2 regions of the Streptomyces sp. NPDC029674 genome follow, and region 2 is predicted to be linked to the other one. Evidence: riboswitches for the same ligand, from Rfam matches in the RefSeq annotation. Region 2 holds a riboswitch; the other holds the start of a gene.
The links. Region 2 has a riboswitch for glycine ahead of gcvT (glycine cleavage system aminomethyltransferase GcvT). Riboswitches for the same ligand answer to the same signal wherever they lie in the genome.

Region 1: it holds a riboswitch for glycine, as region 2 does, so the genes downstream of both, gcvP (aminomethyl-transferring glycine dehydrogenase) here and gcvT (glycine cleavage system aminomethyltransferase GcvT) in region 2, are expected to answer to the same signal.

The regions. Positions count from the first base shown of each region.
Region 1 covers NZ_JBJDPY010000018.1:7,318-14,582, reverse strand. Annotated here, with positions in the region: gene ACI2L3_RS32755 (DUF5999 family protein) at 178-384, shown strand; gene gcvP (aminomethyl-transferring glycine dehydrogenase) at 528-3,416, opposite strand; glycine riboswitch at 3,604-3,703, opposite strand; gene ACI2L3_RS32745 (PRC-barrel domain-containing protein) at 3,848-4,237, shown strand; gene ACI2L3_RS32740 (DNA polymerase IV) at 4,144-5,628, opposite strand; gene ACI2L3_RS32735 (MerR family transcriptional regulator) at 5,666-6,283, opposite strand; gene ACI2L3_RS32730 (bifunctional nuclease family protein) at 6,453-6,926, opposite strand; gene ACI2L3_RS32725 (MerR family transcriptional regulator) at 7,001-7,265, opposite strand, start outside.
Region 2 covers NZ_JBJDPY010000011.1:245,313-252,577, forward strand. Annotated here, with positions in the region: gene ACI2L3_RS26355 (enhanced serine sensitivity protein SseB) at 1-530, opposite strand, end outside; gene ACI2L3_RS26360 (AAA family ATPase) at 594-1,292, opposite strand; glycine riboswitch at 1,434-1,541, shown strand; gene gcvT (glycine cleavage system aminomethyltransferase GcvT) at 1,691-2,824, shown strand; gene gcvH (glycine cleavage system protein GcvH) at 2,883-3,260, shown strand; gene glyA (serine hydroxymethyltransferase) at 3,284-4,543, shown strand; gene ACI2L3_RS26380 (L-serine ammonia-lyase) at 4,707-6,092, shown strand; gene ACI2L3_RS26385 (LacI family DNA-binding transcriptional regulator) at 6,079-7,092, opposite strand; gene ACI2L3_RS26390 (discoidin domain-containing protein) at 7,173-7,265, opposite strand, start outside.

The DNA.
Region 1 (7,265 bases), on a different contig from region 2:
CCGGGCGGGTGATACGTCATTAAGCAGTAGGAGCCGCTGCGGCAAAATCCCTGCGGATTGACGCCCGGAGGGCAACACTGGGATCGGACCGACTACAAACGGGGGGCGGTCATGAACACCGCATCGAGCCACAGGACCGACGTCACACCCATCTCATCGCAGCGAAAGAACCCTTCCATGTGCCAGCACCAACCCGCGTGCCCGACAGCCGACTCCGCCGACCGGGAAGCCGCGCTCCTCATGGCGAGCCACCCGGAGCAGGGCTGGAGCCTGCTGTGCAACGGTGTCCTGCTCTTCGAGGACACCGGTGAGCTGCTGCCGGACGGCCAGATCATCGCCCCGCACCGACCGCTGGGCACCGACCAGGTCATGACAGCCGCCTGAGCACCGACGGCACATCCGCGCGACCGCACCGCACGCACATCCGCAGCAGCGCACCACCGCACATCCGAACAGACGAGGGGCCGGCCCGGAGAGAAATCTCCGAACCGGCCCCGCCACATGCCCGCCTCACACGGGCGCGGGCATCAGTCCTCGTACGCATCCAGCGGCGGGCACGAGCAGACCAGGTTCCGGTCGCCGTACGCCTGGTCGATGCGGCGCACCGGCGGCCAGTACTTGTCCGCGGCGACCACGCCGGCCGGGAAGACGGCCTCCTCGCGGCTGTAGCCGTGCTCCCAGTCACCGCTCAGCGCGGCGGCGGTGTGCGGCGCGTTCCGCAGCGGGTTGTCCTCGGCGGCCCACTCGCCGGAGCCGACCTTCTCGATCTCCCGGCGGATGGCGATCATCGCCTCGCAGAACCGGTCGATCTCGGCCAGGTCCTCGCTCTCCGTCGGCTCGATCATCAGCGTTCCGGCGACCGGGAACGACATGGTCGGCGCGTGGAAGCCGTAGTCGATGAGCCGCTTCGCGATGTCGTCGACGCTGACACCGGTCGCCTTGCTCAGCGGCCGCAGATCGACGATGCACTCGTGCGCGACGAGGCCCGCAGGACCGGTGTAGAGCACCGGGTAGTGCGGCTCGAGGCGCTTGGCGATGTAGTTGGCGGAGAGCACCGCGACCTGGGTGGCGCGCTTGAGGCCCTCGCCGCCCATGAGGCGCACGTACGACCAGGAGATCGGCAGGATGCCGGCGGAGCCCCACGGCGCCGCGGAGATCGGACCGACACCGGTCTCGGGACCGGCCGCGGGCTGGAGCGGGTGGTTGGGCAGGTACGGCGCGAGGTGCTCGCGCACACCGACCGGGCCGACGCCGGGACCGCCGCCGCCGTGCGGGATGCAGAAGGTCTTGTGCAGGTTCAGGTGCGAGACGTCGCCGCCGAAGTGGCCCGGCTTGGCGAGGCCCACCAGCGCGTTGAGGTTGGCCCCGTCGACGTACACCTGGCCGCCGGCCTCGTGCACCTCCGCGCAGATGTCGGCGACGTGCTCCTCGAAGACGCCGTGCGTCGAGGGGTACGTGATCATCAGCACGGAGAGCTCGTCGCGGTGCTTCTCGATCTTGGCGCGCAGGTCCGCGATGTCGACCTCGCCGTCGTCGGCGGTCTTCACGACGACGACCTTCATGCCCGCCATGACGGCGCTCGCGGCGTTCGTGCCGTGCGCGGAGGACGGGATGAGGCAGACGGTGCGCTGCTCGTCGCCGTTGGCCCGGTGATAACCGCGGACCGCGAGCAGTCCGGCCAGCTCACCCTGCGAACCGGCGTTGGGCTGGAGGGAGACCTTGTCGTACCCGGTGACCTCGGCGAGCCGCTCCTCCAGCTCACGGATGAGCGTGAGGTAGCCCTGCGCCTGCTGGGCGGGCGCGAAGGGGTGCAGCTGGCCGAACTCGGGCCAGGTGACAGGCTCCATCTCGGTGGTCGCGTTGAGCTTCATGGTGCAGGAGCCCAGCGGGATCATGCCGCGGTCGAGCGCGTAGTCCCGGTCGGCGAGCTTGCGCAGGTAGCGCAGCATCGACGTCTCGGAGCGGTACTGGTGGAAGACCGGGTGTGTCAGGTAGTCGTCGCCGCGCAGCAGGCCCTGGGGCAGCGTGTCCGTGACGGTGGCGTCGAGCGCCTCGACGTCGGCGTCGACACCGAAGGCGCCCCAGACCGCGCTGAGCTGCCGGCGCGTGGTCGTCTCGTCACAGGACAGGGAGACGTGGTCGGCGTCGACGAGGTGGATGTTGACGCCGGCCTCGCGGGCGGTGACCACCAGCTGCTCGGCCTTGCCGGGCGCCCGCACCGTGAGCGTGTCGAAGTAGGCGCCGTGGACGACCTCGTAACCGCCCCCGGTGAGACCGGCGGCGAGCAGCGTCGCGTACCGGTGGGTGCGCCGCGCGATGGCCTTCAGGCCGTCGGGCCCGTGGTAAACGGCGTACATTCCGGCCATGACGGCGAGCAGCACCTGAGCGGTACAGATGTTGCTGGTGGCCTTCTCGCGGCGGATGTGCTGCTCACGGGTCTGCAGCGCGAGCCGGTAGGCCTTGTTGCCGTCGGCGTCGACGGAGACACCGACGAGCCGCCCCGGCAGGCTGCGCGCGAACTTCTCGCGGACCGCCATGTAACCGGCGTGCGGCCCGCCGAAGCCCATCGGCACACCGAAGCGCTGCGTCGTGCCGACGGCGATGTCGGCGCCGAGCTCGCCGGGCGAGGTGAGCAGCGTCAGGGCGAGCAGGTCGGCGGCGACGGTGACGACGGCACCGAGCTCGTGCGCCTGGTCGACGAGCGGCTTGATGTCGCGTACGGCACCGGAGGCGCCCGGGTACTGGATGAGTACGCCGACGACGCCGCGCTCGGCGACCTCGGCCGGCAGGCCCTCGCTCAGGTCGGCGACGACGACCTCGACGCCGGTGGGCTCGGCGCGGGTCTGTATGACGGCGATGGTCTGCGGCAGGGCGTCGGCGTCGACGACGAACACGCCGTTCTTGACCTTGCCCATGCGGCGCGACAGGGCCATGGCCTCGGCGGCCGCCGTGCCCTCGTCGAGGAGCGAGGCCCCGGAGGTGGGCAGGCCGGTCAGCTCGGCGACCATGGTCTGGAAGTTGAGCAGCGCCTCGAGCCGGCCCTGCGAGATCTCCGGCTGGTACGGCGTGTAGGCCGTGTACCAGGCCGGGTTCTCCATCACGTTCCGCAGGATCACCGGCGGCGTGAAGGTGCCGTAGTACCCGAGTCCGATCATGGAGTCGAGAACCCGGTTCCGGTCGGCGAGGGAGCGCAGCTCGGCGAGCACCTCGGCCTCCGAGCGCGCGCCGGGCAGGTCCAGCGCCTCGGCGTTCTTGATCACATCCGGCACCGCGGCGGCCGTCAGCTCGTCGAGCGAGCCGTACCCGACCTGGGCGAGCATCTTGGCGCACGCTTCCGCATCGGGCCCGATGTGCCGCTGCTCGAAGAGGATGCCCTGCTCAAGCTCCGAGAGCGGGATGCGATGGGTGGCAGTCATTGCGGAGGCCTCCTGGTCTGCACGACCTGCGAGGGGTACCACGGCGCGGGTACCCGGACGGCCTCCCCCTCTGTCATCTCAACCTGAGAGCTTCACAGGCCCGCCTGTCGACAGATCTGCTTTCACCGTCGGTGAGGAAGGGTTCCGAACGTGCCCGCCCGACGCCCGCCCTGCTTTCCAGAGTGACCTCGTCCGTGCGGTACGGGTGCCTGAGAGATTCCGGGGAGGATTTGCTCCTTCGGCGCCTCCGGGAAGTGCCTTCCGGAGAGCTCTCCCGCACGGGGTCAGCAGCCAAGCGCCAGCCTACCAGCGAGGACCCCGGCCGTTCCCTCGAGTGGCCACCTGCCCCGAAGTGCTCTTTCGTAGTGACTACGAATGATTAAAGATGAGTTACGCCCGTTTCCGACGAGCCGCGACCAGCTGGAGGGCCCGTGCAGACCGATATCGATCCGCGCAACCTGATCGGCCGCAAGGCGTTCGACCGGAACGGAACCAAGATCGGCACGATCGACGAGGTCTACCTCGACGACGCCACCGGCGCCCCGGAGTGGGCCGCCATACGCACCGGCCTGTTCAGCCGCGACGCCTTCGTCCCGCTGGAGCCGAGCGAACTGGCCGAGGACGGAACCCTCCGCATCCCGTTCGAACGCGCCCTGATCAAGGACGCCCCGGACTTCGGAGTGGGCCGCCACCTCTCCCCCGAGCAGGAACTCCAGCTGTACCACCACTACGGCCTGGACACGACACCACCGAAGTCCCCGCCGTCCCCACCCCCTCCCGACCAGGACTTCGGCCGGATCGCCGGCACGGAAGCCCCCTGACCCATCGGACCCGAAACCAGCGGCAACGGTTCAGCGGACACCAGATCCGGGTCGTCCGTCCGGAACGTCCGCACCCGCCCCGGCGGCGAATCCGGCGTCTCGAAGCGCACCGTCACCCGGCCCAGGCCGCTCCCCTGCACCCAGCCGTGCCCGTACTCGGCGTGCCGCACATCGTGCCCGGCCGCCCACCTCCGCTCGACCGGCACCTCCGGCTCCTCGCCCCGCTCCCCCTCCGGATCACCTGAGGCGACCTCCCCTGCCGCGACCACACCGCCCTCCTCCCTCGCCCCTTCGTCACCGGCCAGGGCCGCCTCGGCCGCCTGCGCCTGCGCGAAGAGATCCTCCTGCGTATAGTCCGCGAGGCCCGTGACGCCCACTCCGAGGAGCCGCACGCCCCCCGTGGTGTCCACGGACTCCAGCAACCGCGCCGCGGCCTCCCGCACCACTCCGGGGTCGTCCGTGGGCCCGCGCAGCGTCTCCGACCGCGTCAGCGTCGAGAAGTCGAACCGCCGCACCTTGAGCACGATGGTCCGCCCCGAGTGCCCGGCCGCCCGCAGCCGCTGCACACACCGCTCGGCGAGCCGCCCGACCTCCGTCCTGACCCGCACCCGGTCGTGGATGTCCACGTCGTACGTGTCCTCGACACTGACCGACTTCGACTCCCGCTCGGCCACCACGGGCCGCTCGTCGTGCGCGAGCGCCATCGCGTACAGCGAGCCCCCATGGGCCTTCCCCAGCAGCCGTACGAGCTCGTCCTCACCCGCCTCCGCGAGCTCCTCGACCGTCGTGATCCCGGCCCGCCGCAAATGATCACCGGTAGCAGGCCCCACTCCGGGCAACGTCCGCACGGACATCGGCCCCAGAAGGGCGCGCTCCGTGCCCGGGGTGATCAGCACGAGTCCGTTCGGCTTGGCCTCCTCCGAGGCGATCTTCGCCAGCATCTTGGAGACGGCGAGCCCCACCGACCCGGCGAGCCCCGTCACGGCCTTGATGTCCGCCCGCAACCGCTCTCCGACGGCCCTGGCCGACGCCTCGTCGTCGGCGACCCCGCCGGCCTCCAGGTCCACGAAGGCCTCGTCCAGGCTGAGCGGCTCCACCAGCGGCGACAGCTCCCGCAGGAGCCCCATCACCTGCTCGCTGATCTCCCGGTACAACCCGAAGCGCGGCACGAGATACGCGGCGTTCGGCGCGAGCCTGCGCGCCTGCCCCATGGGCATCGCCGAGTGCACACCGAACCGCCGCGCTTCATAGGAAGCGGTGGCCACCACACCCCGCGGCCCGAGCCCGCCCACGACCACGGCTTTTCCACGCAGACTGGGCTTCGCGGCCTGCTCCGCGGACGCGTAGAAGGCATCCATGTCCAGATGCAGGATGGTCGGGGCGCTTCTCACACCTCTGATGCTGCCCTACGCCACTGACAACGCGGCCTCAGACCGCCTTGTTGCGCCTTCTGGCCAGCTCGTCGGCCGGGTTGTGCCCGATGAGCGTCTCGCCGGTGTCGACACGCTCGCCGTGCAGCTGGGACAGCGCGGCCTCGACGTCGCGCCAGACGACCCCCACGGCGATCCCGAAGACGCCCTGGCCGCCCTGGAGCAGCTCGTGGACCTCGCTGGACGTCGTGCACTCGTAGACCGTGGCGCCGTCGCTCATCAGCGTCATCCGCTCGAGGTCGCGGAACCCGCGCTCCCGCAGGTGCTGGACCGTCGTACGGATGTTCTGCAGCGAGACCCCGGTGTCGAGGAACCGCTTCACGATCTTGAGGACGACGACGTCACGGAAGCTGTAGAGCCGCTGCGTCCCGGAGCCGCCCGCGGCCCGCACACTGGGCTCGACCAGGCCCGTACGGGCCCAGTAGTCGAGCTGCCGGTAGGTGATGCCCGCGGCCGCGCACGCGGTGGGACCGCGGTAGCCGACCTGTTCGGAATGCTCGGACGTCGCGTCCCCGCTCCCCTGGACCGCCATCGGTCGAGTCGGAGAGTGACCGGCCGCGCCGCCGTGGAGCGGGTACGGACCGCCCATCGCCGTACCGTCGCCGCTGCTTCTCACGCCGACCTCCCTCCTTGACCTGCCTTCTCGACGGTAGGCAGTCGCCAGGGGCTCGTCAACGATCGCCACACTCGGCACGCCGAGTGATAATCACCCTGAGAGTGGTTTCCCGTACCTCACCGCGGGGAAAGGCTAGCCGAATGGTCCGACGCGGGCCGCCGGAAGCGGCTCACTGGCTGTTGGTGCCGAAGTCCTCGGGCGAGATCTGGTCGAGGAACTCGCGGAACTTCTCCACCTCGTCCTCCTGCTCGTCCGGGATGGCGATGCCGGCGTCGTCCAGGACGCCGTCGCTCCCGAAGATCGGCGTGCCGGTGCGCAGCGCAAGCGCTATGGCGTCGGACGGGCGCGCGCTCACCTCGACGCCGCTGGCGAAGACCAGCTCGGCGTAGAAGACCCCTTCCCGCAGGTCCGTGATGCGCACTTCGGAGAGCTCCTGGCCCACCGCTTCCAGCACGTCCTTGAACAGGTCGTGGGTCAGCGGCCGTGCGGGTGCCATGCCCTGCTGCGCGAAGGCGATGGCGGTCGCCTCACCTGGTCCGATCCAGATGGGGAGGTACCGGTCGCCTCCCACTTCACGCAGGAGCACGATCGGCTGGTTGGAGGGCATTTCGACCCGGACACCTACGACGTCGAGCTCGTTCACACAGCAACCCTAGGACGTGGCTGGCAGGTTTGGGTAGTCGGGCACCCGCCGAGTACCGGACGGGACCGGGCGAGTCAGGGCAATCTGATGCCGAGCGCCGTCTGCACGAGCGCCGAATGCAGCCGCCCCGTCAGGCCCGCCAGCTCTTTCGTACGGGCCTCGGCATGGGCCCTGGTCTGCGGATTGCGGTGCCGCCGCAGCGGTGCGACCACCTGGTCGACGAGGCCGGCCTCGCGCTCCGCGGCGGCCTTCATGGCCCGCAGGTGCCGTGGCTCGATTCCGAACCTGCCGAGTTCGACCACGAGCGAGGCGACCGTGACGGCCTCCGCGTCGTACCCG
Region 2 (7,265 bases):
GCCGCCTCGAACTCGCGGCCCGCGGCGGCCAGGAAGTCCACCGGGTCGTGCTGCCAGTCCGGCTCGTACAGGCGCACCCGGCCGCCGGTGGCGGGTCCGTCCAGCGGGGTGCGGCCGGCCCGGCTGAGCTCGGCGACGGCGGGTGGCGGCAGCGGGACGCCGACGGTGCCGTCCGGGTTGAGCGCGATGCCCAGCTGCGGGGGGAGGCCGCGGGCGAACTCCACGGCGGGCGCCACGGTGTGGCCCATCCGGTCGGCCGCTTCGCCGAGGGCCTGCCGGAACTGCTGTTCGGAGCTGAAGACGGGGACGTACGCCTGGCCGTCGATCTCCAGGGTCGGCAGGTCGAGGGTGCCGCTGTCGGGGCCGCCGCCGTTCGGCAGCGGGATCCAGATCTGGCTGCGGCCGAGCACCTCCACGATCCGGGCGCCCGCCGACGCGTCGGCGCCGAGGGAGGCGGCGAGGACCTCCTCCAGTTCGTTGCCCGGCCATCCGCCGTAGGGATGGGCATGTGCCTGCGCCGGAAAGTCCATCTGTCCGTCCAACTCCTGCTCGCGACCGCTCTGCCTGCGGCTCGAACCCTAGCGTCGGCCGCCTCAGCGGTCGAAGGCGATCACCCGGAGGACCTGTGCCGCGTCGCGGTCGAGCAGCACCGCGGAGCGGCAGCCGCGGGGCAGGTCGCCGCGCTCGGTGGCGCCGACGAGGCGGCCGACCGTCCTGCGGTGCCGCGTGAACGCGTACCGGGAGACGCCCCTGCCACGCTCGCGCTGGCCCTGGAGCGCCGTGTCCACCGGGACGTCGAGCAGCAGCAGGTGCAGGGCGGCGCCGCGGCGGGCGGCCTCGCGGGCGAGCCAGCGGCGCACCCACGCCTGGGTGCCGCAGTCGTGCACGACGACGCCGGCCCCGGTGCGCAGGGTGCGGCGCAGGCCGGCGTAGTGCGCGAGGCGGACCAGGGGGCGGTAGACCGCGTACGGCAGCAGGCGGGGCATGCGGTGGGCCCAGCGGTCGCGGGTGTCCTGGGAGTCGATGCGGGGGCCCGTGACGGCCTGCCGCATCAGCGTCGACTTTCCGCCACCGGGCAGCCCGGAGACGACGACGAGGTCGCCCTCGCCGAAGGTGAGGCGGCGGGGGCTGTGGCCGGCCCGCTGCCGCAGGTCCCGGACGACGGCCACGGGGAGCGGGCCGCAGCTCTCCGCGGCCGGGGTGGCGGCCTGCTTGGGCAGTGCCACCCCCGTGGTAGTGGCAAAGACGCTGGTCCTGCTGCGCACCGTGATCGGCCTCCCCGTAGCGGTCACGTACTGCCTTCCCCAGCAAGTGTAAAGAGAAGGTAATGCGGCACAAGAGCATTCCGGGGCCATGGCATCCGTATCCGGGCAAGGGTCCCCCTGGACAGGGTCGCGTGCAATGATGTGCCCGCCAACTCCATACCGGCCGTTTGAATCCGCGCGGGAGAGTCCCCGGAGCCAGCACGCACCGCGTGCCCGGGGCGCCGAAGGAGCAAGTCCCTCCCTTGAATCTCTCAGGCCCCGTACCGCGCGGGCGAGGCACATCTGAAAAGCGGGCCGCCCCGGCGGTCCCACCCAAGGTGCAAGCCGGGCGTCCCGGATACCGGGACACTCTCGGCGAACCTCTCAGGTTCCGATGACAGATGGGGAGGATCGACCTCGCCCGTCATGCCCTGGGAGTTCCCTTCATGAGCACTGCCCCCCGTCTCACAGCCCTCGATGCCGTGCATCGCGCGCTCGGCGCGACCATGACCGACTTCGCGGGCTGGGACATGCCGCTGCGGTACGGCAGCGAGCGCGACGAGCACAACGCCGTGCGCACCAAGGCCGGCCTCTTCGACCTCTCCCACATGGGCGAGATCACGGTCACAGGACCGGAGGCCGTGGACTTCCTGAACTTCTCGCTGGTCGGCAACATCGGCTCCATCGGTGTCGGCCGTGCCCGCTACACGATGATCGTCGCCGAGGACGGCGGCATCCTGGACGACCTGATCGTCTACCGCCTCGGCGAGGCGGAGACCCCCGAGTACATGGTCGTCGCCAACGCCTCCAACGCCCGGACCGTGCTGGACGAGCTGAGCAACCGCGTCGAGGGGTTCGACGCCGAGGTCCGCGACGACCGCGAGGCGTACGCGCTCCTCGCCGTCCAGGGCCCCGAGTCCCCCGGCATCCTCAAGTCACTCACGGATGCCGACCTGGACAACCTCAAGTACTACGCGGGCCTGCCCGGCACCGTCGCGGGCGTCCCCGCGCTGATCGCCCGCACCGGCTACACCGGCGAGGACGGCTTCGAGCTCTTCGTCGCCCCCGGTGACGCCGAGAAGCTGTGGAACGCGCTGATGGAGGCGGGCACGCCGGTCGGCATGGTCCCGGCCGGTCTCTCCTGCCGCGACACGCTGCGCCTGGAGGCGGGCATGCCGCTGTACGGGCACGAGCTGACCGCCGAGCTGACGCCCTTCGACGCCGGGCTCGGCCGCGTCGTCAAGTTCGAGAAGACGTCACAGGCGGACTCCTTCGTGGGCCGCGCGGCCCTGGCCGCCGCCGCCGAGCGCGCCGAGACCGCCCCGCCGCGCAAGCTGGTCGGGCTGATCGCCGAGGGCCGCCGGGTCCCGCGCGCGGGCTTCTCCGTGGTCGCCGACGGCAAGGTCATCGGCGAGGTCACCTCCGGCGCCCCGTCCCCGACGCTGGGCAAGCCGATCGCGATGGCGTACGTCGACGCCGGGCACGCGGCGCCGGGCACGCCGGGTGTCGGTGTGGACATCCGCGGCACCCACGAGCCGTACGAGGTCGTGGCCCTGCCGTTCTACAAGCGCCAGAAGTGACCCCCCGCACATCGTCCCCGTTCCGCAGCACCCACCCGCGTACAGGAGAATTCAGGTCATGAGCAACCCCCAGCAGCTTCGCTACAGCAAGGAGCACGAGTGGCTGTCGGCCACCGAGGACGGCGTGGCGACCGTCGGCATCACGGAGCACGCGGCCAACGCGCTCGGTGACGTCGTCTTCGCCCAGCTCCCCGAGGTCGGCGACACCCTGGTCGCGGGCGAGTCCTGCGGCGAGCTGGAGTCGACCAAGTCGGTCAGCGACCTCTACTCCCCGGTCAACGGCGAGGTCGTCGCCGCCAACCAGGACGTCGTCGAGGACCCGTCGCTGGTCAATTCCGCCCCGTTCGAGGGCGGTTGGCTGTTCAAGGTGCGCATCACGGACGAGCCGGACGACCTGATGTCCGCCGATGAGTACACCGCCTTCACCGCCGGCTGACCCATACCGATAGGGATCGTGTGATGTCGCTTCTGAACACCCCTCTCCACGAGCTGGACCCGGACGTCGCCGCCGCCGTCGACGCCGAGCTCCACCGCCAGCAGTCCACCCTGGAGATGATCGCCTCGGAGAACTTCGCTCCGGTCGCCGTCATGGAGGCCCAGGGCACCGTCCTCACCAACAAGTACGCCGAGGGCTACCCCGGCCGCCGCTACTATGGTGGCTGCGAGCACGTGGACGTGGCCGAGCAGATCGCGATCGACCGGATCAAGGAGCTGTTCGGCGCCGAGTACGCCAACGTCCAGCCGCACTCCGGCGCCTCCGCGAACCAGGCCGCCCTCTTCGCGATCGCCCAGCCCGGCGACACGATCCTCGGCCTCGACCTGGCGCACGGCGGCCACCTCACGCACGGCATGCGCCTGAACTTCTCCGGCAAGCAGTTCAACGTGGTCCCGTACCACGTCGACGAGGCCGGTCTGGTCGACATGGCCGAGGTCGAGCGCCTGGCCAAGGAGAACAGCCCGAAGGTGATCATCGCGGGCTGGTCCGCCTACCCGCGCCACCTGGACTTCGCCGAGTTCCGCCGGATCGCCGACGAGGTCGGCGCGTACCTGTGGGTCGACATGGCGCACTTCGCCGGGCTCGTCGCCGCCGGGCTGCACCCGAACCCGGTGCCCTACGCGGACGTGGTGACCTCCACCACACACAAGACCCTCGGCGGCCCGCGCGGCGGCGTCATCCTGGCCCGCACCAAGGACTTCGCGAAGAAGCTGAACTCCGCGGTCTTCCCCGGCTTCCAGGGCGGCCCGCTCGAGCACGTGATCGCGGCCAAGGCCGTCTCCTTCAAGGTCGCGGCCTCGGAGGAGTTCAAGGAGCGCCAGCAGCGCACCCTGGACGGCGCCCGCATCCTCGCCGAGCGCCTGGTCCAGGAGGACGCGAAGGCCGTCGGCGTCGACGTCCTGTCCGGCGGCACGGACGTGCACCTGGTCCTCGTCGACCTGCGCAACAGCGAGCTCGACGGGCAGCAGGCCGAGGACCGCCTCCACGAGGTCGGCATCACGGTCAACCGCAACGCGATCCCGAACGACCCGCGCCCCCCGATGGTCACCTCGGGCCTGCGGATCGGCACCCCGGCGCTCGCCACGCGCGGCTTCCAGGAGGAGGACTTCCGCGAGGTCGCCGACATCATCGCCGAGGCCCTCAAGCCCGGCTTCGACGCGGACTCCCTCAAGGCCCGGGTGACCGCTCTGGCCGACAAGCACCCGCTGTACCCCAACCTGTAGCATTTTCGTACGCTTTTCGTTCGTACGAAACGTCGGGGCACCGCGCACACTGGAAGTGAACACAGTGAGTGCGGTGCCCCGTGCTCATGCCCGGCTCACGCCCTGCTTTCTGCACCACCCCCGGCAGACAACGGCGTCTACCAACCACCCTTTGGAGTTCTCCGTGGCCATCTCGGTCTTCGACCTGTTCTCGATCGGCATCGGCCCGTCCAGCTCCCACACGGTCGGTCCGATGCGCGCCGCCCGCATGTTCGCGAGCCGCCTCAAGAACGAGGGCCTGATGGCCCACACCACCGCGATACGGGCGGAGCTGTACGGCTCGCTCGGCGCGACCGGCCACGGCCACGGCACCCCGAAGGCCGTCCTGCTCGGCCTGGAGGGCGAGTCGCCCCGCACGGTGAACGTGGAGACGGCCGACGACCGTGTCGAGGAGATCAAGAGCGGCCGCCGCCTCAACCTGCTCGGCATGCACGAGATCGACTTCGACTTCGACGAGGACCTGGTCCTGCACCGCCGCAAGGCGCTGCCGTACCACGCCAACGGCATGACGGTCTTCGCGTACGACCACGAGGGCGCCCTGGTCCTGGAGAAGACGTACTACTCCGTGGGTGGCGGCTTCGTCGTCGACGAGACCGTCCTCAATCAAGAGGGCGCGGCCGGTGAGAACCCGATCGTGCCGGACGACACCGTCCTGAAGTACCCCTTCCGCACCGGTGACGAGCTGCTGCGTCTCTCCGAGGAGACCGGCCTGTCCATCTCCGCGATGATGCTGGAGAACGAGAAGGCCTGGCGCACGGAGGAGGAGATCCGCGAGGGTCTCCTCGACATCTGGCGCGTCATGCAGGCGTGCGTCTCCCGCGGCATGTCCCGCGAGGGCATCCTGCCGGGCGGCCTGAAGGTGCGCCGCCGGGCCGCGAACTCGGCCCGCCAGCTGCGCGCCGAGGGCGACCCGCAGGCCCGCGCCATGGAGTGGATCACGCTCTACGCGATGGCCGTGAACGAGGAGAACGCGGCCGGCGGCCGGGTCGTGACCGCCCCGACGAACGGCGCGGCGGGCATCATCCCGGCCGTCCTGCACTACTACATGAACTTCATCCCCGGGGCCGACGAGGACGGCGTGGTCCGCTTCCTGCTCGCCGCGGGCGCCATCGGCATGCTCTTCAAGGAGAACGCCTCGATCTCCGGCGCCGAGGTCGGCTGCCAGGGCGAGGTCGGCTCCGCCTGCTCGATGGCGGCGGGCGCGCTCGCCGAGGTCCTGGGCGGCTCCCCGGAGAAGGTGGAGAACGCCGCCGAGATCGGCATGGAGCACAACCTCGGCCTGACCTGCGACCCCGTCGGCGGCCTCGTCCAGATCCCGTGCATCGAGCGCAACGGCATGGCGGCGGTCAAGGCCGTCACCGCGGCCAAGATGGCGATGCGGGGCGACGGCTCCCACAAGGTCTCCCTCGACAAGGTCATCAAGACCATGAAGGAGACCGGCGCCGACATGAGCGTCAAGTACAAGGAGACGGCCCGCGGCGGTCTGGCGGTCAACATCATCGAGTGCTGACGCGCTGCGCGGTCGAGCCGCGCACGACGAGCTCCGGTTCGAAGAGGAGCTCGCCGGGGTGGGTCTGGCTGCCGCGGATCTGGGCGCACAGCAGGTCGACCGCCGCGCGGCCCATCGCCTCGATGGGCTGGCGCACGGTCGAAAGGGGCGGTTCCGTGCAGGTCATGAAGGCCGAGTCGTCGTAGCCGACGACGGAGATGTCGGCGGGGACGGAGAGGCCGCGGCGCCGGGCGGCCCTGATCGCGCCGAGTGCGAGCGGGTCGCTCGCGCAGACGACCCCGGTGACGCCCTTGTCCAGCAGGCGCGAGGTGGCGGCCTGGCCGCCTTCCAGCGAGAAGATCGACCGCTCGACGAACTCCTCGGCGAGTGCCGTGCCCGCGGCCTTCGCCACGCCCCGGGCGGCTTCGAGCTTGCGGCGCGAAGGGACGTGGTCGGCGGGGCCGAGGACCAGGCCGATCCGCTCGTGCCCGAGCGAGGCGAGGTGGCGCCAGGCCTGTTCGACGGCGATGGCGTCGTCGCACGCGACGCAGGGGAAGTCGAGGCCCTCGATCGACGCGTTGATGAGGACGACCGGGATGTTCCGCTCCGCAAGGCGGTGGTAGTGGTCGTGCGGCGCGTCGGCCTCCGCGAAGAGACCGCTGGCGAACACCACGCCGGAGACGTGCTGTTGGAGCAGCAGCTCCACGTAGTCGGCCTCGGAGACGCCGCCCCTGGTCTGGGTGCACAGGACGGGCGTGAGCCCCTGCTGGGCGAGGGCGCCGCCGATGACCTCGGCGAACGCGGGGAAGATCGGGTTCTGCAGCTCGGGAAGGACGAGGCCGACGAGCCGGGCGCGCTCGCCGCGCAGTTGCGTGGGCCGCTCGTAGCCGAGGACGTCGAGCGCCGTCAGTACGGACTGCCGGGTCGCGGCGGAGACCCCCGGCTTGCCGTTGAGGACGCGGCTGACCGTCGCCTCGCTGACCCCCACCTTCTTCGCAACTTGAGCAAGTCGTCGCGTCATGGCCGCAAGAATAGCGCAAGGCATGCAAGCCAGTTGCGTATACGGCCGCCCGAAATCCGGGCGGCCGCACGCGTGTCGCGTCAGGGTTGCAGTGTGAGCTTGAACGTGGACGTGTCGTTCTTGATGTTCTGTCCGTTGCCGCTGAACTCGGGCCGTACGAACGTCGCTTCACC